DNA from 4 places in the Klebsiella sp. F11 genome. Region 1 is predicted to be linked to each of the others. Evidence: predicted binding sites of a transcription regulator. Region 1 holds the regulator's gene; each other region holds the start of a gene.
What was found. The regulator PhoB, encoded in region 1, activates phosphate uptake and scavenging genes when phosphate is short. The targets are predictions, from matches to a motif close to CTGTCATAAAACTGNCNNAT.
Positions count from the first base shown of each region.

Region 1 (5,735 bases):
TGTAGCTGCAGCTCGCACTCCTGCTGCTGGGTCTGCCAGGCCAGCCGCTGCTGATGCTGATACAGCTGCTGCTCCCGCTCCTGCTGGGCCTCCAGCCAGCCGGGAATATCATCCTCCGGCTGCAGGTCAATGCGCAGTTCGCCGGTGACGGCCTGCCACTGCGAGGTGAGCGCTTGCTCCTGCTGGCGCAGCGATTCTCGCTCCTCTTTTTGCTTAAGCTGTTGTTTCAACAGCGCATCCAGCTCGCCGCGCAGCTGGGCGCCTTCTTCCGCCAGCTGTTTCACCTCGCGCTCGAGGGTCTCGCGGCGGGCCTGATTAACGCCGGGCGTCAGCGCCCGATATTCGGCGACGGCCGGGTGTTCGCAGGAGCCGCACAGCGGGCAAGGCGCGCCGGGCTGTAGGCGCGCGCGCTCCTCTTCTAGTCCGGCAATCCGCGCCTCCAGCTCACAAATGACTTTCACATCGCTGAGCTGCTGACTTTTCTCTTTGTAGGCCTGGCGGCGCTGGGTCAGCGTTGTCTCCAGCTTCTCCTGCTCCTGGCGGCCGGCCTGCTCCGTCGTCTCCAGCTGATTAAGGCGCTGGCGCAGGGGCAGCAGGCGGCTATACAGGGCTGCCAGCAGCTGACGCCGCGGGCGGGCGGCGGCGTGGCGGGCAAGGTCGTCGCGCAGCCGATCGGCATCCAGCGCCAGCGTCGCCGGCGGCAGTTCGCCGAGCCGACGGCGGGTTTCCGCCAGCCGCTGCTCAAGCGCGGCCTGCTGCTGCGCGTCGCGCGCCTGCTGCTGGAACGCCGCCCGCCAGCCCGCCAGCGCATTGCCCCACTGACGGTAGCGGTCGTTGGCCTGCAGCCATTCGGCGAGCGATTGCTGCGCCTGCTGCAGCTGGCTCGTTTGCCGCTGCGCTGCGAGACGAATGCCCGCCCGTAGCCGCAGCCGGTCGTGTAAGCGAGTATTTACTTCTTCCACCTGACGGCGGGTCTGCGCCAGCGCGTCGGTCTGCTCCTGCTGCCGGGTCCACAGCGGACGCAGCCGATCGGCAGGCTGTGCCTGCTCCAGCGCCGCCAGCTGCGGCCGGGCCTGCTCCAGCGCCTGCTGCGCTTCGCGCAGTCGCGCCTGGGTCTGGCTCTCGTCGCGGCTAAGCTCTTGCTGGCGCAGCAGCCATTGCCGGGTATTTTGCTCGCGCGACTGTTCGGCGAGGCGCTGCTGTTCTTCAGCAGTAAGTGCTTGCAAACTTTGCTCCAGCGCCTGCTGTTGCTCATCGCTTAACAGCACAACGCCGGAGGCCTGGGCCTGCAGCTTTTCCAGCTCGCTGCGGGCGAGCTTATGCTTTTCAAACACCTGGGCGGAGATCTGACCGTAAATTTCGGTGCCGGTGAGTTCTTCCAGCAGCTCGGCGCGCTCTTTGGGTTTGGCGTTAAGAAAGGCGGCGAACTGGCCCTGGGAGAGGAGCATTGAGCGGGTAAAGCGGCCGTAATCGAGGCCGGTGAGCGAGGCGGTCATCTCCAGCTTGTCTTTGACTTTGTCGGCCAGGATTTGCCCATCGTCGCAGCGGGCCAGCTCGACGCGGGGCGCCTGCAGGTTGCCGTCGGGCTGGTTGCGCGCGCGGTTCTGGCTCCAGAAGGCGCGGTAGGAGGTGCCTTTGACCTCAAACTCAACTTCGGCCAGGCATTCGGCGGTATTGCGGGTCATCAGATCGTTTTGCGACTGCGAGACGCTGCTGAGGCGCGGCGTCTCGTGGTACAGCGCGAGACAGATAGCGTCCAGCAGGGTCGTTTTCCCGGCCCCCGTCGGCCCGGTGATGGCGAACAGCCCGTTGCTGGCGAAGGGTTCGGCGGTGAAGTCGATCTTCCACTCGCCCTTCAGCGAGTTAAGGTTTTTCAGGCGCAGGCTCAGAATTTTCACAGGTGCTCCTCACCGTTCAGGCTGTGCAGCGTTTCGTTAAACAGCTGCTCGAGGCGCTGCTGCTGTGGCTCTTCGAGGCTCTCCAGCGCCAGACGACGGGCAAAAACCTCTTCAACCCGCAGTTCGCTGAGGGTTTCCCGCCGCTCGCCGGCGAGGATGCGCTCGCGCTGGGCGCGGCTGCGGCGCACCAGCAGCACTTCCACCGGCAGCGCTTCGCAGCGGGTTTGAATCTGGCGCTGAATGTCGTGCAGATATTCGTCGCTGGTGATTTCAATATCCAGCCACGCGGCAGGCAGCTCCGCGTCGTCCTGCCAGCGGTCGAGCTGTTCGCAGATGCTGGCAAAATCGCCCTTTAGCACCGCCAGCGGCTGGACGACCGGCACCGTCAGAGGGCTAACGTCCGCCAGCCGGCCGTCGGTAAAGGTCACCAGATTGACGCTTTTACTCTTCCCGGTCTCATCGAAGCTCAGGGAGATTGGCGAGCCGCTGTAGCGGATATGCTCGTAGCCGCCGACGATCTGCGCCCGGTGGATATGGCCCAGCGCGATATAGTCGGCAGGGGGGAAATGGCTGGCCGGGAAGGCGTCGAGGGTGCCGATATAGATCTCGCGCACCGCATCGCTTTTGCTGGCGCCGACGGTGGTCAGGTGGCCGCTGGCAATAATCGGCAGCGGCCGGTCGCCGAGCAGGACGCAGGCCTGCTGGTACTGCTGCTGATAGTAGTCGCTGATGGCGGTGAGCAGCAGCTGCTGCTTTTCACCGCTGGAGTGCCCGGCCTGGCTGGTGACCAGCTCGCGGGGGCGCAGGAACGGGACCGGGCAGAATATCGCCCCCGGCGCGCCGTCGCGCAGCGGCAGAATGAAGGGGGCGTGGCCGGCGTTAGCCACGACAGTGGTTTTTAAAAAGGCCAGGATGTCGCGCGATTCATTCAGCGTGGCGACCGAGTCATGGTTGCCCGCCAGCACCACCAGCCGACAGCCGGTTTGCTGAAGCTGAACCACGAAGCGGTTATACAGCTCGCGGGCGTAGCTCGGCGGCGAGCCGGTATCAAAGATATCGCCGGCGACAATAATGGCATCGACCTCGTGCTCCTGGGCGCTGGCCAGCAGCCAGTCGAGAAAGGCCGCATGCTCAGCGGCGCGGCTTTTGCTGTAAAAGTTTTGTCCGAGATGCCAGTCAGAGGTGTGAATGATGCGCATAAATATTCCGTAGCCTGAGAGCGTTGCCGCCAGTATACCATTGACGGAAAGGGAGTTAAGTGCGTGTCACAATGCAAAATCCTCGATCGTCATACGACCTTTTTTTTCATAAATCTGTCACAAAACTGACGCATAATGGCGCCGCACTCTATACTGATGGCTAAAAAATACAGGGTAAATAATGGCGAGAAGAATTCTGGTCGTTGAAGATGAAGCTCCAATCCGTGAAATGGTCTGTTTTGTTCTGGAGCAAAACGGCTTTCAGCCCGTCGAGGCGGAAGATTTTGACAGCGCGGTGAACCAACTCAATGAACCCTGGCCCGATCTAATTCTCCTTGACTGGATGCTGCCGGGCGGGTCGGGTCTGCAATTTATTAAGCAGCTTAAGCGTGAGGCGATGACCCGCGATATTCCGGTGGTGATGCTGACCGCGCGCGGCGAAGAGGAAGATCGCGTTCGCGGCCTGGAGACCGGCGCCGATGATTACATCACCAAGCCTTTCTCGCCGAAAGAGCTGGTGGCGCGAATCAAAGCCGTGATGCGGCGAATCTCCCCGATGGCGGTGGAAGAGGTGATTGAAATGCAGGGGCTGAGCCTCGATCCCTCCTCCCACCGCGTGATGACCGGCGAAAACCCGCTGGACATGGGGCCGACCGAGTTTAAGCTATTACACTTCTTTATGACCCACCCGGAGCGCGTATACAGCCGCGAGCAGCTGCTGAATCACGTCTGGGGGACCAACGTGTATGTAGAAGACCGAACGGTAGACGTGCATATTCGCCGTCTGCGTAAAGCGCTGGAACAGAGTGGCCATGACCGGATGGTACAAACGGTTCGCGGCACGGGATATCGTTTCTCCGCTCGTTTCTGAATGTCGACAGGAGTGTGAACCGTGCTGGAACGGCTGTCATGGAAAAGGCTGGCGCTTGAGCTTTTCTTATGTTGTATCCCGGCCCTGATTCTCGGGGCGGTATTTGGTCATTTACCGTGGTTTTTACTGGCGGCGGTGACCGGACTTCTTATCTGGCATTTCTGGAATTTACTGCGTCTTTCGTGGTGGCTGTGGGTAGATCGCAGCATGACGCCACCGCCGGGAAGCGGCAGCTGGGAACCGCTGCTGTACGGCCTTCATCAGATGCAGATGCGTAATAAAAAGCGCCGGCGCGAGCTGGGCAGCCTGATCAAACGCTTTCGTAGCGGGGCGGAGTCGCTGCCCGACGCGGTAGTGCTGACCACGGAGGAGGGGGCAATCTTCTGGTGTAACGGCCTGGCACAGCAGATCCTCAATCTGCGCTGGCCGGACGACAGCGGGCAAAACATCCTTAATCTCCTGCGCTACCCTGAATTCGCCAACTACCTAAAAAGTAAGGATTTCAGCAAGCCGCTCAATCTGGTCCTTAATAACTCACGCCATCTGGAAATCCGCGTGATGCCCTACAGCGACAAGCAGATGCTGATGGTGGCGCGCGACGTGACGCAGATGCACCAGCTTGAAGGGGCGCGGCGCAACTTTTTTGCCAACGTCAGCCACGAGCTGCGCACGCCGCTAACGGTGCTGCAGGGGTATCTGGAGATGATGCAGGAGCAGGTGCTGGAAGGGGTGACGCGGGAAAAGGCCCTGCATACCATGCGCGAGCAAACCCAGCGCATGGAGGGGCTGGTTAAACAGCTGCTGACGCTGTCGCGTATTGAAGCGGCCCCGATTCTGGCGATGAACGACAAAATCGACGTGCCGATGATGCTGCGGGTTGTCGAGCGCGAGGCGCAAACCCTTAGCCAGAAAAAGCATATCCTGCACTTTGTGGTCGACGAGTCTTTGCAGGTTCTCGGCAATGAAGAGCAGCTGCGCAGCGCGATCTCAAATCTGGTGTATAACGCGATTAGCCATACTCCGGAGGGCACCGAGGTTACCGTCAGCTGGCAGAAAGCGCCGCACGGCGCCCTGTTTAGCGTCGAGGATAACGGCCCGGGGATCGCGCCCGAGCATATTCCGCGGCTCACCGAGCGCTTCTATCGCGTGGATAAAGCGCGCTCGCGGCAAACCGGAGGCAGCGGCCTGGGGCTGGCGATCGTCAAGCATGCGGTCAATCATCACGATAGCCGGCTGGATGTTGAGAGTACGCCCGGCAAAGGCACGCGGTTTAGCTTCCTGCTGCCGGAACGTTTAATTGCCAAAAAAAGCGGCTAGCCGCCGCGCTGTCAACATAACTTGTCAATGACCAGCTTCGGCTGGTCATTTTCGTTTGCAGTCAATTTTCCGCTGCGTAATTAACGAACGTTCGCTGCTTTTTTGTTCGCATGATTAGCCATATGTTTTCCTTAGTTATGGTCAATGGAGCTGGATGTATGTTAATACTTAGCATAATCATCTGCTTTTACGATCCCGCCTTGCTTTAAAACGTTATAAGCGTTTAAATTGCGCCCCAGCAGTCGTAGACAGACTGCTTTTGCGTGGTAATTCAAAAAACAATTCTTTCCCACGCCGCTTCGGGAGCATATATCGCTGAGTTTCCGGCAATAGCCGCTGTATCATCCCTATGGGAAGACACGGTATTTTCCGTTTAACACCACCACATCCACAGGCAGTATGAATTTATGACCCATCAGTTAAAATCTCGCGACATCATCGCGCTGGGCT
Region 1 is NZ_CM160060.1:4,395,354-4,401,088, reverse strand. It holds gene sbcC (exonuclease subunit SbcC) at 1-1,898, opposite strand, end outside; gene sbcD (exonuclease subunit SbcD) at 1,895-3,097, opposite strand; gene phoB (phosphate response regulator transcription factor PhoB) at 3,279-3,968, shown strand; gene phoR (phosphate regulon sensor histidine kinase PhoR) at 3,990-5,285, shown strand; gene brnQ (branched-chain amino acid transporter carrier protein BrnQ) at 5,693-5,735, shown strand, end outside.

Region 2 (5,735 bases), 2.2 Mb from region 1:
GAGCTTCGACGGCGCGGCGTCCTGCCCAAGGCGGCGGCCGAACCAGATTTCCGCCGTCAGATCGCGGACGCGGTTAAACAGCACGCTGTGGTTATGGGTTTCGTCGCTTTTAATCAGCACCAGCAGGGCTTCAGGCTCATTGAAGCCGGTGAAGTACCAAAAATCGCTGTTCTGCCGGTAGGGATATTCCGAATCTGCGCTGCGTACCGCTTCCGGTGCGGCGAAAATGAGCGCCGCGCTGCCCGGCTGCATCTGCGCTAACAGCGCCTGGCGACGAGAAAGAAATTCCTGCTGTGTCATGACGCCCCCTCAACAAATTGTAATTAGTGTAGTGTCGGCTTGCGTACTTCCGGTGCGGTTGGCTGCTGGCGCGAGAAGTTTTCGTGGCACAGCAGCGCGGCAACGCGTACGTACTCGATAATCTCTTCCAGCGACATCTCCAGCTCTTCCTGGTCTTCGTCTTCGTCGTAGCCCAGCTGCGCAATGTTGCGCAGATCGTCGATGGCTTCGCCGGTTTCATCCTTGACCTTATCCAGCTTCGGCTGAGTCACACCAAGGCCCAGCAGGAAGTGGTTAACCCAACCGGCCAGCGCGTCGGCGCGTTCAAACACGCTCACGTTCTCACCTTCCGGCAGATAGAGCTGGAACAGAAAGCCGTCGTCTTCCAGCGAGTCGCTGGTCGCAGAATGCATGCTGCGCAGAGACTGCGCCAGCTCGTGACCGAATGCGAGACCTTCGTTCGTCAGGTCGTGCACCAGCGGCTGCCAGCTGCTGTCTTTATTGCCGCCGCACAGGATGCCGCTGATTAGGCCGTGCATTTCTGCCGGGGTTAAGCCCACGCCCTGTTGGTTAAGTAACTGGTCTACGGCGTTGTAACCAGGCATTTCGTTCTGTATAGACATGCGCATTCGTCATCGTTGGGAGGAATATTCATGATATGCTACCACTTTGGACCCTGGTGAACCAGAATAGGGCTTGTACCTTCGCATCAGGGTAGCTATAGTGTCGCCCCTTCGTCGTCCTGGGTACGGACGTGAAGGCCGCGCAGTCAATCAGCAGGAAGGTGGCATGTCTGCACAACCCGTCGATCTCCAAATTTTTGGCCGTTCACTCCGCGTGAATTGCCCGCCTGAACAAAGGGATGCCTTGAGTCAGGCAGCTGACGACCTGAATCAGCGGTTGCAAGATTTAAAAGAACGCACTAGAGTCACAAATACTGAGCAGCTGGTCTTCATCGCCGCGTTGAACATCAGCTATGAGTTAACTCAGGAAAAAGCGAAAACCCGCGACTACGCCTCCAGTATGGAACAGCGTATTCGGATGCTTCAGCAGACCATCGAGCAGGCGCTGCTCGAGCAAGGTCGCATAAGCGAAAGAACCGGGCCGAAGTTTGAATAACACTTTGCAATTAACTGTGTTAGAGTAATCGCAGAACAGAATTTCTCTGAGATGTTTGCAAGCGGGCCAGTCCCCTGAGCCGATATTTCATACCACAAGAATGTGGCGCTCCACGGTTGGTGAGCATGCTCGGTTCGTCCGAGAAGCCTTAAAACTGTGACGACGCATTCACCTTGAACCAAGGGTTCAAGGGTTACAGCCTGCGGCGGCATCTCGGAGATTCCCTTCTTTATTCGCGCTTCATTTCGTACGACTTCACTTTTAGCATTTCATCTACTCTGTATTACACTACGCCTACATGCATAACCGGCTCACGTCGTGACGTGATAATGCCCGATCAGGCGATCTTTCATGACCCAAATTTCTGATACCCGCTTAACCCGACAGCAGATTCGCCAGCACATCCGCCAGCTTCGACGCGCGCTGACGCCTGAACAGCAGGCCAGCCTCGCCGCGCTGGGAGCGAACCGCATGATGGCCTATCCGCCGGTGACCCTCGCGCGAACCGTGGCGCTGTTTCTTTCCTTCGATGGCGAGCTGGATACTCAGCCGCTGATTGAGCAGCTGTGGCGGGCGGGAAAACGCGTCTATCTCCCCGTGCTCCACCCTTTCAGCCCGGGAAATCTGCTGTTTTTACACTATCATCCGCACAGCGAGCTGGTGATAAACCGCCTGAAAATTCACGAGCCAAAGCTCGACGTGCGCGACGTGCTGCCGCTCTCCCGGCTGGATGTGCTGATTACGCCGCTGGTGGCCTTTGACGCGTTCGGCCAGCGCCTGGGAATGGGAGGGGGATTTTACGACAGGACGCTGCAAAACTGGCGGCAGTACCCGCTGCAGCCCGTCGGCTACGCCCACGACTGCCAGCAGGTCGACGCGCTGCCGGCGGAGCAGTGGGATATCCCGCTGCCCGCGGTGGTCACACCCTCAAAGCTATGGCAGTGGCCGTAGGCTATGAAAGACCGAGCCGGCTCAGCTGCCGGTTATGCCGGCCGCTTAGCAGGAAGATCGTCGCCAACGACCCCAGCAGCGCGCAGAACATATCCGACTGTGTGTCCCACGGGTCGCCCTGGGTGCCGAGAAAATCGTCCGCTCCCTGCCCCATCGCCAGCGCCGCCCACCATTCAATCAGCTCGTAGGTGGCGCTGATGGCCAAAGCGATGCAGCACACCAGAAATGACAGCATCTTGCGCCCGCGGACGTAGCCGCCGCGAATAAGAATTTCCCGCGCCGCCAGCGCCGGCACCAGCCCCTGAAAAAAGTGGCCCAGCTTATCGTACGGATTGCGGCTTAGGTTCAGCCACGCCTGCACGTCAAAACCAATTGGCACTTTGGCATAGGTATACATCCCGCCCACCATCAGAATGATGGCGTGAAAGAAGATAAGCGTGTACAGGAGCGGGGTAAGCGGATAGCGCGAACGCGTCGCCAGCAACAGCGGAACGATGATAATGACCGGCGTCACTTCCATCAGCCACGTGAGACGGTCGTGAGTGCCCAATCCCGTCCATGCCAGGAGCAGCAGCAGGAGCAAAACGCCGGTATTCAGCAGAGATTTATGCATAGGTTAAAGGGATCCCCGCAGGGATCCTCGATGTTAATCAGAACAACAGACGCGCGCGGATGGTGCCCGGAATCGCCTTCATCGCCTGCAGGGCCTGCTGCGCTACATCTTCTTCAGCTTCAATATCGATAACCACATAGCCCATCTGTGGAGTGGTTTGCAGATACTGCGCCGCAATGTTGATGCTCTGAGCGGCAAAGATCTGGTTGATTGCGGTCAACACGCCGGGACGGTTTTCGTGAATATGCAGCAGACGGCGGCCGCCGTGCAGCGGCAGCGACACTTCCGGGAAGTTAACCGCAGAAAGGGTTGAGCCGTTGTCGGAATACTTCGCCAGCTTGCCCGCCACTTCCAGACCGATGTTCTCCTGCGCTTCCTGGGTAGAACCGCCGATATGCGGCGTCAGGATCACGTTGTCGAACTCGCACAGCGGCGAGGTGAACGGATCGCTGTTGGTCGCCGGTTCGGTCGGGAAGACGTCGATTGCCGCGCCCGCCAGGTGCTTGCTCGCCAGCGCATCGCAGAGGGCCGGAATATCGACCACGGTACCGCGAGAGGCGTTGATCAGCAGCGCGCCAGGCTTCATCAGCGCCAGCTCTTCCGCGCCCATCATATTTTTGGTAGAGGCATTTTCCGGCACGTGCAGGCTCACCACGTCACTCATATTCAGCAGGTCGGAGAGATGCTGCACCTGGGTGGCGTTACCGAGCGTCAGTTTGCTTTCAATATCATAGAAATAGACGTGCATCCCCAGCGATTCGGCCAGAATGCCCAGCTGCGTACCGATATGGCCGTAGCCGATAATACCGAGCTTTTTGCCACGCGCTTCAAAGCTGCCGACCGCCAGTTTGTTCCACACGCCGCGGTGCGCTTTGGCGTTCGCTTCAGGGACGCCGCGCAGCATCAGCAGCAGCTCGCCGATGACCAGTTCGGCAACGGAGCGAGTGTTAGAAAACGGGGCGTTAAAGACCGGGATACCGCGTTTGGCCGCCGCGTCCAAATCGACCTGGTTGGTACCGATGCAGAAGCAGCCGACGGCGACCAGCTTTTCTGCGGCAGCGAAGACTTCTTCCGTCAGATGAGTACGGGAACGCAGGCCAATGAAATGGGCATCACGGATCGAGGCCTTCAGCGCTTCGTTATCGAGCGCGCCTTTGTGAAATTCAATGTTGGTATAGCCTGCAGCGCGGAGGTTATCCACCGCCTTTTGATGCACACCTTCAACCAGCAGAAACTTAATCTTGTCTTTTTCCAGTGATACCTTAGCCATTTCCCCGTCCTGTTTTGTCTTATCTGGTGTCGTGCGGAACGACACTTCATCCCAGCAACATATCAAAAAAAACTATCGCGGCAATATGAACGTTTGCGTCGACGTCCTGAAGAAATATCACTCAGAGGGAAATAGCAGGACAAAAAACCAGAAAGGGAAAGAAAGGTAGATTGTTACTCAGGCTAGTTGCATAAATGTGACAGAAGTCACCGAATTCATCCTGACGAAAAAATATTTGCGAGGGAGCGATTCGCTCCCTCCGATCGGATTATTTGACGATGGTTTTGACGCCGTCGGCGGTGCCGATCAGCGCGACATCGGCGCCACGGTTGGCGAACAGCCCCACGGTCACGACGCCAGGGATACCGTTAATGGCATTTTCCAGCGCAATCGCGTCGAGGATCTCGAGGCCGAAAACATCGAGGATGACGTTACCGTTATCGGTGATCACGCCCTGACGATACTCCGGACGGCCGCCCAGCTTCACCAGCTCACGCGCCACGGCGCTACGAGCCATAGGAATAACTTCTACCGGCAGCGGGAATTTGCCGAGGATATCGACCTGCTTGGAGGCGTCAGCGATACAGATAAACTTGTCCGCGACCGAGGCGATAATCTTCTCGCGGGTCAGCGCCGCGCCGCCGCCTTTAATCATCTGCATATGGCCGTTGATCTCATCGGCGCCGTCCACGTAAATACCCAAACGATCGACGCTATTGAGATCGAATACCGGAATGCCGAGGCTTTTTAGCTTTTCGGTGGAGGCATCGGAGCTGGAAACGGCCCCCTCAATCTGCCCCTTCATTGTGCCCAGCGCATCAATAAAATGCGCGGCCGTGGAGCCGGTGCCGACTCCCACGATGGTGCCCGGCTGTACATACTGCAATGCCGCCCAGCCTACTGCTTTCTTCAGTTCATCTTGCGTCATGATTATGGTCCGAGATGTGAATACCTGAGGCGCATTATAGAACATCGGGGGTGTTATTGTCCCTGCGACGGGGATCACACATCTGAGCAGACTATTTTCGTCTTCATCAAAAAGAAATTTATGTCATAGTGCAAGTTAATGAAAAGTTATGGGGGTACGCCAGAGCAATGAAACGACCGGACTACAGAACACTACAGGCGCTGGACGCGGTGATAAGAGAACGTGGGTTTGAGCGCGCCGCGCAGAAGCTATGCATAACACAGTCCGCCGTCTCTCAGCGTATTAAACAGCTGGAAAACATGTTCGGCCAGCCGCTGCTGGTGCGAACCGTGCCGCCGCGTCCAACCGAGCAGGGGCAGAAGCTGCTGGCCCTGCTGCGTCAGGTTGAGCTGCTGGAAGAGGAGTGGCTGGGCGATGAACAAACCGGCTCCACGCCGCTGCTGCTGTCGCTGGCGGTAAACGCCGACAGCCTGGCGACCTGGCTGCTGCCGGCGCTCTCCAGCGTGCTTTCCGACTCCCCTATTCGCCTGAACCTGCAGGTGGAAGACGAAACCCGCACCCAGGAGCGCCTGCGC
Region 2 is NZ_CM160060.1:909,112-914,846, reverse strand. It holds gene pepP (Xaa-Pro aminopeptidase) at 1-300, opposite strand, end outside; gene AC1M2H_RS04660 (YecA/YgfB family protein) at 324-902, opposite strand; gene zapA (cell division protein ZapA) at 1,069-1,398, shown strand; RNA gene ssrS (6S RNA) at 1,439-1,622, shown strand; gene AC1M2H_RS04645 (5-formyltetrahydrofolate cyclo-ligase) at 1,750-2,349, shown strand; gene AC1M2H_RS04640 (DUF2238 domain-containing protein) at 2,351-2,962, opposite strand; gene serA (phosphoglycerate dehydrogenase) at 3,000-4,232, opposite strand; gene rpiA (ribose-5-phosphate isomerase RpiA) at 4,501-5,160, opposite strand; gene argP (DNA-binding transcriptional regulator ArgP) at 5,328-5,735, shown strand, end outside.
Region 2: serA (phosphoglycerate dehydrogenase) is a predicted target of PhoB. The motif match lies at 4,418-4,437, and genes of this name have one in related genera.

Region 3 (5,735 bases), 500 kb from region 1:
CGCTGGCGGGCCAGCAGCTGACGATCACTGAAGGTGTTTTCAGCATGGACGGCGATAGCGCGCCCCTCGGCCCGATCCAACAGGCCACCGCTGAAGCCGGCGGCTGGCTGCTGGTCGACGATGCCCACGGCATTGGGGTGCTGGGCGACGAAGGGCGGGGCAGCTGCTATGCGCAAAACGTCCATCCTGAGCTGCTGGTGGTGACCTTCGGCAAGGCCTTTGGCGTCAGCGGCGCGGCGGTACTGTGCAGCGATGCGCTGGCGGACTACCTGCTGCAGTTTGCCCGCCACCTGATTTACAGCACCGCCATGCCGCCGGCCCAGGCCGTGGCGCTCAGCGCCGCGCTGCAGACTATCCGCGGCGATGAGGGCCGGCGGCGGCGGGAAGCCCTGGCCTGCCGCATTGCCCGGTTCCGGGACGGGATGCGCGACTATCCCGGGCAGCTCACCGAATCAATCAGCGCCATTCAGCCGTTGATCGTGGGGGACAATACGCGCGCCCTGCGCCTGGCGGCCCGCCTGCGCGAGCAGGGCTGCTGGGCGACGGCGATCCGCCCGCCGACGGTGCCGGTCGGCAGCGCCCGGCTGCGGCTGACCCTGAGCGCGGCGCACGAGCCTGAGGATATCGATCGCCTGCTGGAGGTGCTGCATGACGGCGGTGAATAAACGCGCGGTGGCCGCCGCCTTCGGCCGGGCGGCGAGCGGCTATACGCAGCACGATGAGCTGCAGCGGCGCAGCGCCGAGCTGCTGCTGGGACAGCTTAACGGCCGGCGCTTCGCCGAGGTGCTGGACGCCGGCTGCGGCCCCGGCGGCATGAGCCGCTGCTGGCGCGAGGCGGGCAGCCGCGTCATCGCGCTGGATATCTCCGTCGAGATGCTGGCAGAGGCCCGGCGTCAGCAGGCCGCGCACGGCTACGTGGAGGGCGATATTGAATCCCTGCCGCTGCCGGAGGCCTGCGTGGACCTGGCGTGGAGTAATTTGGCCGTGCAGTGGTGCGACGACCTCAGCGCCGCGCTTGCCGAGCTGTATCGGGTGGTGCGCCCCGGCGGGCGGGTGGCGTTCAGCACTCTGCTGGCCGGCTCGCTCCCCGAGCTCAACCAGGCCTGGGCGACGATTGACCGGCATCCGCACGCCAACCGTTTTCTCAGCGAGCAGGCGGTACGCAGCGCGCTGGGCGGCTGGCGGGCCGAGGCGCAGGTTCATGCCGTGACCCTGCCGTTTACCGATGCCCTGAGCGCGATGCGTTCGTTAAAAGGTATCGGCGCCACCCATTTACACGAGGGGCGCAGCGCGGCACCGCTCAGCCGCGGCAAGCTGCGCCAGCTTCAGCTGGCATGGCCCAAACGGCACGGGCAGTGCCCGCTGACCTACCATCTTTTTACAGGAGTCATTGAGCGTGATTGAACGTTATTTTGTCACCGGAACGGATACTGAAGTCGGTAAAACGGTGAGCAGCTGCGCCCTGCTGCAGGCGGCGAACCTGCAGGGCCGGAAAAGCGCCGGCTATAAGCCGGTGGCCTCCGGCAGCGAGTTCACGGAGCAGGGCCTGCGCAACGACGACGCCCTGGCCCTGCAGCGCCACAGCCGCGTGGCGCTGAGCTATGAACAGGTTAACCCGTTCGCCTTTGCTGAACCCACTTCACCGCATATTATTAGCGCCGATGAGGGGCGCCCCATCACCGCCGCTGCGCTCTCCGCCGGGCTGCGCGAGCTGGAGAAGCAGGCCGACTGGCTGCTGGTGGAAGGAGCGGGGGGCTGGTTTACGCCGCTGTCTGAAACCCTGAGCTTTGCCGACTGGGTGCAGGAGGAGCGGCTGCCGGTGATTCTGGTGGTGGGGATTAAGCTGGGCTGCATTAACCACGCCCTGCTGACGGCTCAGGCGGTGCGCCAGGCGGGACTGCCGCTGGCGGGCTGGATTGCCAACGACGTCCAGCCGCCGGGGAAGCGCCACCGCGAATACCTCACGACCCTCAAACGGCTGCTGGCCGCGCCCATGCTGGGCGAGATCCCGTGGCTGGAGGAGGCGTCGTCGCGGCAGGATCTCGGCCGATATCTCGATCTTAGCGCGCTGGATCGGGCGTCATCCACTTCGCCAGCAGCGGTTCATCCAGTTCCATAACGTCGCCCTGCGCCACGCTGCGCCCGCGGTGCAGCAGGCAGAAGCGGTCGGCCACCCGGCGAATAAACGGCAGGTGCTGCTCGGCGAGCAGCACCGTTAAGCCGATATCCCGGTTCAGGCGCACCAGCAGATCCCCCAGCTTATGCATAAAGTGCTGTCCGCTGCCGCGCGACGGCTCGTCGAGTATCAGCAGGCGCGGTCGGACGATCAGCGCCCTCGCCAGCGCCAGCTGATACCTGTCGTCTTCCATAAGCGCGGCGCCCTTGCTCTGGCGAAGGGCGTAGAGCTGCGGAAACAGATCGTAAATCTCGCTGCTCACCACGGCGCCGGGCGTCCCGCCTGCCGCCAGCGCAACATGCAGATTCTCTTCTACGCTGAGCTGGGTAAAGATGCGCCGGTCCTGCGGCACGTAGCCGATACCGATGATGCTGCGTGAATGAGCGGAGAGCGGCATCAGGTCGCAGGGCGGCGCCCCGCGCTCCTGCCAGGTGATGCTGCCGCTGGCGACCGGGAGATTTCCGGTAATACAGTTGACCAGAGTGGTTTTCCCCATTCCCTGGCTTCCCATCACGCAGGTGCACTCTCCTGGCCTGAGCTCAAGATCGACGTTCCACAGCGTGTGCTGGCTTCCATAGTACTGATTGACGGCGCGTAGACTCAACATAGACGTTTTCTCCTTTTTGGCGACGACGAGCGGGACAAACATTCTGCAAATCTCTTGCCAGGAAAAAGAAGTGACGGCATTTTTCTGCCAGAACAGGTCGCGCCTGCAGCCCCGCGCAGGGATCGGCGAAGCGGCTGCACTCTCCCGGTGCTAAGCGGCGTGAAACGTGGTGCAGAAAGAAGCAAAAAGGCGGCCGTCTTTAGCTGATAAACATCAAAAATAATTCAATAATATTTTTTAGCCGCGCGTTTTTGTTCGGCGGACAATTTCGGCCGGGTGGCAGAGGTCATGGCCTGCAGCGAGTTATCCACTATTCCTGTGGATAACCTTGTGTATTAGAGTTAGAGAACTTGCGGTAAGCTAGAGATTACGCGGCCTGCGGCGGAATTGGCGCGAAACCCGTCTTTTATTAAATTCTGTTTTATATCAATTGGTTGTATAAAATCAATGGCTGTAAGGAAAGTGTCACCTGCTGCCATAAAAGATTCATCGCCTTGCTTGACAAATGTTAAATGACAAAATTTTCTGGGGATAACCTTACTCAGCGGCGGATTATTCCACAAGACGGTCTTTTTTTGCTCAAATGTAACCGCCTGACGCAGGGTTTACAGGGCAAACAATAATACGATACTGGTTTTATATCCAGTATTATTTATTGGCAAAAGCGGCGGCGGCGAGTAGAATTAAACACCTGCTGTTTCGCGCCGGGCGCTTCATCCTCCTTCAGGGTCAGACATATGAGTAAAACGTTCACGCTGCATTCCGCTTTCCGTCCCTCTGGCGATCAGCCGGAAGCCATCCGCCGCCTCGAAGAGGGGCTGGAAGATGGCCTGGCGCACCAAACGCTGCTGGGAGTAACCGGATCGGGGAAAACCTTCACCATCGCTAACGTCGTTGCCGACCTGCAGCGTCCGACGATGGTGCTCGCGCCTAACAAGACCCTGGCGGCGCAGCTGTATGGCGAAATGAAGGAGTTTTTCCCGGAGAATGCCGTCGAGTACTTCGTCTCCTACTACGACTACTACCAGCCCGAAGCCTACGTGCCGAGTTCGGACACCTTCATCGAGAAGGACGCCTCGGTCAACGAACATATTGAGCAGATGCGCCTGTCGGCAACCAAGGCACTGCTGGAGCGCCGCGACGTCATCGTGGTGGCCTCGGTCTCGGCCATTTATGGCCTCGGCGATCCCGACCTGTACCTGAAAATGATGCTGCACCTGACTACCGGCATGCTGATTGACCAGCGGGCGATTCTGCGCCGCCTCGCGGAGCTGCAGTACACCCGCAACGACCAGGCGTTCCAGCGCGGGACCTTCCGCGTTCGCGGCGAGGTCATCGACGTCTTCCCGGCCGAATCGGACGACATTGCCCTGCGCATTGAGCTGTTCGACGAAGAGGTTGAACGTCTGTCGCTCTTTGACCCGCTTACCGGACAGGTGGAATCGTCCATTCCGCGCTATACCATCTACCCGAAAACGCACTACGTTACTCCGCGCGAACGTATCGTTCAGGCGATGGAAGAGATAAAAGTCGAGCTGGCGGACAGGCGCAAGGTGCTGCTGGAAAACAACAAGCTGCTGGAAGAGCAGCGCCTGAGCCAGCGTACCCAGTTTGACCTTGAAATGATGAACGAGCTGGGCTACTGCTCGGGCATTGAAAACTACTCGCGCTACCTTTCCGGACGCGGGCCGGGCGAGCCGCCGCCGACGCTGTTCGACTATCTGCCGGCGGATGGCCTGCTGGTTATCGATGAATCCCACGTCACCATTCCGCAAATCGGCGGGATGTATCGCGGCGACCGGGCGCGTAAAGAGACGCTGGTGGAGTACGGTTTCCGCCTGCCGTCGGCGCTGGATAACCGTCCGATGAAGTTTGAGGAGTTTGAGGCGCTGGCGCCGCAGACTATCTACGTTTCGGCGACGCCCGGCGCCTATGAGCTGGATAAATCCGGCGATGAGGTGGTCGATCAGGTGGTCCGTCCGACCGGCCTGCTGGACCCGGTCATCGAAGTGCGTCCGGTGGGCACTCAGGTCGACGATCTGCTATCGGAGATTCGCCAGCGCTCCGCCATCAACGAGCGCGTGCTGGTGACGACCCTGACCAAGCGGATGGCCGAAGACCTGACCGAGTACCTCGAAGAGCACGGCGAGCGCGTGCGCTACCTGCATTCGGATATCGATACCGTCGAGCGTATGGAGATTATCCGCGATCTGCGCCTCGGCGAATTCGACGTGCTGGTCGGGATCAACCTGCTGCGTGAGGGGCTGGATATGCCGGAGGTTTCGCTGGTGGCGATCCTTGATGCGGACAAAGAGGGCTTCCTGCGCTCCGAGCGTTCGCTGATCCAGACCATCGGCCGCGCGGCGCGTAACATCAACGGTAAGGCGATTCTCTACGGCGACAGAATCACCGCCTCGATGGCGAAGGCCATCAGCGAAACCGAGCGGCGTCGTGAGAAGCAGCAGCGCTACAACGAAGAGAACGGCATCATCCCGCAGGGCCTGAACAAGAAGGTGGTCGATATTCTGGCGCTGGGCAGCAGCCTGGCGAAGACCAAGGCCAAGGGGCGCGGCAAGTCGCGTTCACCGGTGGAGGCGGATACGCCAGCGCTGACGCCAAAAGCGCTGCAGCAGCGCATTCACGAGCTGGAAGGGCAGATGATGCAGCATGCGCAGAACCTGGAGTTCGAAGAAGCGGCGCAGATCCGCGACCAGCTGCATACGCTGCGGGAGCTGTTTATCGCCGCGTCGTAGGCCAGCGGCCGTTGCCGCCAGCCTGGGGCCGCGCGGAACGCTCGCGACCTACGGGCAGCGCCTGCGGATGCGCGCGCCGCCCGGGCCAAAATGGCAAATAAAATGGCCCGCTGGGCCGGATCTTAATATCCGCTTAATCTTGTTCAGGGACACTATCTCCATTCTAATGAGGATAGCGTCATGCAAAAACTACACTTTC
Region 3 is NZ_CM160060.1:3,893,237-3,898,971, reverse strand. It holds gene bioF (8-amino-7-oxononanoate synthase) at 1-665, shown strand, start outside; gene bioC (malonyl-ACP O-methyltransferase BioC) at 649-1,404, shown strand; gene bioD (dethiobiotin synthase) at 1,397-2,119, shown strand; gene AC1M2H_RS19265 (ABC transporter ATP-binding protein) at 2,061-2,783, opposite strand; gene uvrB (excinuclease ABC subunit UvrB) at 3,521-5,536, shown strand.
Region 3: uvrB (excinuclease ABC subunit UvrB) is a predicted target of PhoB. The motif match lies at 3,235-3,254, and genes of this name have one in related genera.

Region 4 (5,735 bases), 1.2 Mb from region 1:
GCTGGCTAAGCTGACGAATAACAACGTCCAGGGCGAATACTACATTACCGATATCATCGCGATGGCCTATCAGGAAGGTCGGGAAATCGTTGCCGTCCACCCTCAGCGCCTAAGCGAAGTTGAAGGCGTCAACAACCGTCTGCAGCTCTCCCGCCTCGAGCGCGTCTATCAGTCTGAACAGGCGGAAAAACTGCTGCTGGCGGGCGTTATGCTGCGCGATCCGGCGCGTTTTGATCTCCGCGGCACCCTGACGCACGGGCGCGACGTTGAGATTGATACTAACGTTATCCTTGAGGGCAAGGTGGCGCTGGGCGATCGGGTTAAAATCGGCGCCGGCTGCGTGATTAAAAACAGCACCATCGGCGATGATTGCGAAATCAGCCCCTACTCGGTGGTAGAAGATGCCCATCTGCAGGCGGCCTGCACCATCGGACCTTTCGCGCGTCTGCGTCCGGGGGCGGAGCTGCTGGAAGGCGCGCACGTCGGCAACTTTGTCGAAATGAAAAAAGCGCGCCTGGGCAAAGGCTCGAAGGCGGGGCATCTCACCTACCTCGGGGATGCGGAAATCGGCGATAACGTGAATATCGGCGCAGGCACCATCACCTGTAACTATGACGGCGCCAATAAATTTAAAACCATTATCGGCAACGACGTATTTGTCGGCTCGGATAGCCAGCTGGTGGCGCCGGTAACCGTCGGCAACGGCGTGACGATCGCCGCCGGTACCACGGTGACCCGCGATATTGCCGATCATGAATTAGTATTAAGCCGCGTGCCGCAGGTCCATAAGCAGGGCTGGCAGCGTCCGGTGAAGAAAAAGTAGGTCATTTATCCCTCGTCCTTTCGGGATGAGGGCCGGGGTGAGAGGATAAAATAATCCTCCCCCCATAGCAGTAACCATAAAAATAACCCCACTCTCTACAAGGCTCGGGGCGCCCGGAAAGGGCATTATCCAACGTAAATGCGTTGGGTAAACACAGGTCAGCGACAACGCATGGCATAACGCCATTATCAGGAAATTTAACTATGTGTGGAATTGTTGGCGCAGTCGCGCAGCGTGATATTGCTGAAATCCTTCTCGAAGGTTTACGTCGTCTGGAATACCGGGGCTATGACTCTGCCGGTCTGGCAGTGGTTGATAACGAAGGGCATATGTCCCGCGTTCGTCGGCTCGGTAAAGTCCAGATGCTGGCTCAGGCGGTAGAGGAGCAGCCGTTGCACGGCGGTACGGGCATTGCCCATACCCGCTGGGCGACCCACGGCGAACCGTCCGAGAGCAACGCGCATCCGCATGTTTCTGAACATATTGTGGTGGTCCACAACGGCATCATCGAAAACCATGAACCGCTGCGTGAGCTGCTGCAGTCGCGGGGCTATATTTTTGTATCCGAGACCGATACGGAAGTGATTGCTCACCTGGTGCACTGGGAGCTGGAGCAGGGGGGCACCCTGCGGGAAGCCGTTCTGCGCGCCATCCCGCAGCTGCGCGGCGCCTACGGAACCGTGATCATGGATACCCGCGATCCGCGCACCCTGCTGGCCGCTCGTTCAGGCAGCCCGCTGGTTATCGGTCTGGGGATGGGGGAGAACTTCATCGCCTCCGATCAGCTGGCGCTGCTGCCGGTAACCCGCCGCTTTATCTTCCTCGAAGAGGGCGATATTGCGGAAGTCACCCGCCGCTCGGTGGTGGTGTTTGATAAGTCCGGCGCGGAGGTTAAGCGTCCGGATATCGAATCCAACCTGCAGTACGACGCGGGCGATAAGGGCATCTACCGCCACTACATGCAAAAAGAGATCTACGAGCAGCCGAACGCTATCAAGAACACCCTCACCGGGCGGATTAGCCACGGAGAGGTCGATCTGAGCGAACTGGGCGCCAACGCCAACGAGATGCTCTCTCAGGTTGAGCATATTCAGATTGTCGCCTGCGGCACGTCGTATAACTCCGGAATGGTTTCTCGCTACTGGTTTGAAGCGCTGGCCGGGGTGCCGTGCGATGTCGAAATCGCCTCCGAATTCCGCTATCGCAAATCGGCAGTGCGCCGCAACAGCCTGATGATCACCCTCTCCCAGTCCGGCGAGACGGCGGATACGCTGGCCGCCCTGCGCCTGTCGAAAGAGCTGGGATATCTTGGATCGCTGGCTATTTGCAACGTGCCGGGCTCATCGCTGGTTCGCGAGTCCGATCTGTCGCTGATGACCAAAGCGGGCACCGAAATCGGCGTGGCTTCCACCAAAGCCTTCACCACCCAGCTGACCGTGCTGCTGATGCTGGTGGCGAAGCTGGCGCGCCTGAAGGGCCAGGATGCGGCAATTGAACACGATATCGTGCATGGTCTGCAGGCGTTACCGAGCCGAATCGAGCAGATGCTGTCGCAGGACAAGCGGATTGAAGCGCTGGCGGAAAGCTTCTCTGATAAGCACCACGCGCTGTTCCTCGGCCGTGGCGATCAGTTCCCTATTGCTCTTGAAGGGGCGCTGAAGCTGAAAGAGATCTCGTATATCCATGCGGAAGCCTACGCCGCCGGTGAGCTGAAGCACGGTCCTCTGGCGCTGATTGACGCCGAGATGCCGGTCATTGTGGTCGCGCCGAACAACGAACTGCTGGAGAAGCTCAAATCCAACATCGAAGAGGTTCGCGCCCGCGGCGGCCAGCTGTACGTCTTTGCCGATGGCGATGCGGGCTTTAGCAGCAGCGACAATATGCACATCATCCAGATGCCGCACGTTGAAGAGGTGATTGCGCCGATCTTCTACACCGTCCCGCTGCAGCTGCTGGCCTATCACGTCGCGCTGATTAAAGGCACCGACGTTGACCAGCCGCGTAACCTGGCAAAATCGGTAACCGTAGAATAAGCACTACCCATCCTACAAGGGCTGCCATTCGGTGGCCCTTTTTGTTATCCGCAGATCGTTTTTTATCGCGGCGGTAAACAGTTTGGCGACGCTGGTTTATGACAAACTGTCATCTTTGACGACGGTTTTGGCTGTCATAAAAAGAAAATATTCCCGCAAAATTCCTGTCATTAAAATAATTAACGCCATGATTTATAGTGTTTTTATTTTATTCTGTTGCGCATCTTTTTGCGTGTCATAAAACTGTAATAATTCGTACATTTTACTGTCACCTCTTTGTCCTATTTTGCTCACCATAGCCTCGAAACAACGATTTACGAATCCAGCAGGAGACATTATGAACGTTATGCGTACCACCGTCGCAACAGTTGTCGCCGCGACCTTATCTATGAGCGCTTTTTCTGCATTTGCAGCAGCAAGTCTGACGGGCGCAGGCGCAACTTTCCCTGCGCCGGTGTATGCCAAATGGGCTGATATTTATCAGAAAGAGACCGGCAATAAAGTGAACTACCAGGGCATCGGCTCTTCCGGTGGTGTAAAACAGATTATTGCCAATACCGTTGATTTCGGTGCTTCTGATGCTCCTCTGGCTGATGACAAGCTGGCTCAGGAAGGTTTGTTCCAGTTCCCAACCGTTATCGGCGGCGTGGTGCTGGCCGTTAACCTGCCAGGCCTGAAGTCCGGCGAGCTGGTGCTGGATGGTAAAACGCTGGGTGATATCTACCTGGGCAAAATTAAGAAGTGGGATGACGAAGCGATTGTCAAACTTAACCCGGGCAAGAAACTGCCGGCACAGAATATCGCCGTCGTGCGTCGTGCCGATGGTTCCGGTACTTCCTTCGTCTTCACCAGCTACCTGTCGAAAGTAAACGAAGAGTGGAAATCCAAAATTGGCGCCGGCTCTACCGTTAACTGGCCGACCGGCCTGGGCGGTAAAGGTAACGACGGTATCGCCGCGTTCGTTCAGCGTCTGCCGGGTTCCATTGGCTACGTTGAATACGCCTATGCTAAACAGAACAATCTGGCCTACACCAAACTGCTGTCCGCTGACGGCAAGCCGGTTAGCCCAACGGAAGATAACTTCGCGAACGCCGCGAAGGGTATCGACTGGAGCAAGTCCTTTGCCCAGGACCTGACTAACCAGAAAGGTGATAATGCATGGCCGATCACCTCAACCACTTTCATCCTGGTGCACAAAGCTTCCAGCAAGCCTGAGCAGACGGCTGAAGTGCTGAAGTTCTTCGACTGGGCGTATAAAAACGGCGGTAAAGAAGCTAACGCCCTGGATTACGCAACGCTGCCGGAAAGCGTGGTTGAGCAGGTTCGTGCTGCATGGAAAACCAACGTGAAAGACAGCAGCGGTAAAGCGCTGTACTAATACTCGCTATACTTCGCGCTGCAGGCTACGTTGCTTGCGGCGCGAATTATTTTGGGTATAGCATTACCTTTGTCTTACAGGTCAGTAATATAGAGGCCTTTCGGACCCGAACTTAAAGAGTAACCTATGGCTGCAACCAAGCCGGCATTCAACCCTCCGGGGAAAAAGGGTGACATAATTTTCGGCATGCTGGTCAAACTGGCGGCGCTGATTGTGCTATTGATGCTGGGCGGCATCATCATTTCCCTGATTATCTCTTCATGGCCAAGCATGCAAAAGTTTGGCTTTGCCTTTTTGTGGACTAAAGAGTGGGATGCGCCCAACGAAATCTTCGGGGCGCTGGTTCCGATCTACGGTACGCTGGTTACCTCATTTATTGCGCTGCTGATTGCCGTTCCCGTGAGCTTCGGCATTGCGCTGTTCCTGACCGAACTCTCTCCTGCCTGGCTTAAGCGCCCGCTCGGTATTGCGATCGAGCTGCTGGCGGCGATTCCGAGTATCGTTTACGGCATGTGGGGCCTGTTTATCTTTGCCCCGCTGTTCGCGACCTACTTCCAGGAGCCGGTTGGCAACATCATGTCGACCATTCCTTTCGTTGGCGCCCTGTTTGCGGGACCGGCGTTTGGTATCGGTATTCTGGCGGCCGGCGTCATTCTGGCCATCATGATCATTCCTTATATCGCCGCGGTTATGCGCGATGTGTTCGAGCAGACGCCGGTGATGATGAAAGAGTCGGCCTACGGCATCGGCTGCACCACCTGGGAGGTTATCTGGCGCATTGTGCTGCCCTTTACTCGCAACGGGGTGATCGGCGGCGTGATGCTCGGTCTGGGGCGCGCGCTGGGGGAAACCATGGCGGTGACCTTTATCATCGGTAATACCTACCAGCTGGATAGCGCTTCTCTGTATATGCCGGGCAACAGTATCACCTCTGCGCTGGCGAATGAGTTTGCCGAAGCCGAGTCTGGCCTGCACGTCGCGGCGCTGATGGAGCTGGGGCTGATTCTGTTTGTTATTACCTTTATTGTTCTGGCCGCATCTAAGTTCATGGTGATGCGTCTGGCGAAGAATGAGGGGGCACGCTAATGGCGACGATTGAGTTACAAACCACCGCCGAGCTGGCGGAGTCCCGTCGTAAAATGCAGGCTAAGCGGCGCCTGAAAAACCGCATCGCGCTGGGCCTCTCTATGGGGACGATGGTATTCGGTCTGTTCTGGCTAATCTGGATCCTGATGGCCACCGTGACCCGCGGCATTGACGGTATGAGCCTGGCGCTGTTTACCGAAATGACCCCGCCGCCGAACACCGCCGGCGGCGGACTGGCTAACGCCCTCGCCGGCAGCGGCCTGCTGATCCTGTGGTCAACGATCTTCGGCACGCCGCTGGGCATCCTGGCGGGGATTTATCTGGCGGAATATGGCCGTAAATCCGCGCTGGCGGAAGTGATTCGTTTTATTAACGATATCCTGCTCTCTGCGCCTTCTATCGTGGTCGGCCTGTT
Region 4 is NZ_CM160060.1:5,639,713-5,645,447, forward strand. It holds gene glmU (bifunctional UDP-N-acetylglucosamine diphosphorylase/glucosamine-1-phosphate N-acetyltransferase GlmU) at 1-823, shown strand, start outside; gene glmS (glutamine--fructose-6-phosphate transaminase (isomerizing)) at 1,027-2,856, shown strand; gene pstS (phosphate ABC transporter substrate-binding protein PstS) at 3,194-4,234, shown strand; gene pstC (phosphate ABC transporter permease PstC) at 4,361-5,320, shown strand; gene pstA (phosphate ABC transporter permease PstA) at 5,320-5,735, shown strand, end outside.
Region 4: pstS (phosphate ABC transporter substrate-binding protein PstS) is a predicted target of PhoB. The motif match lies at 3,089-3,108, and genes of this name have one in related genera.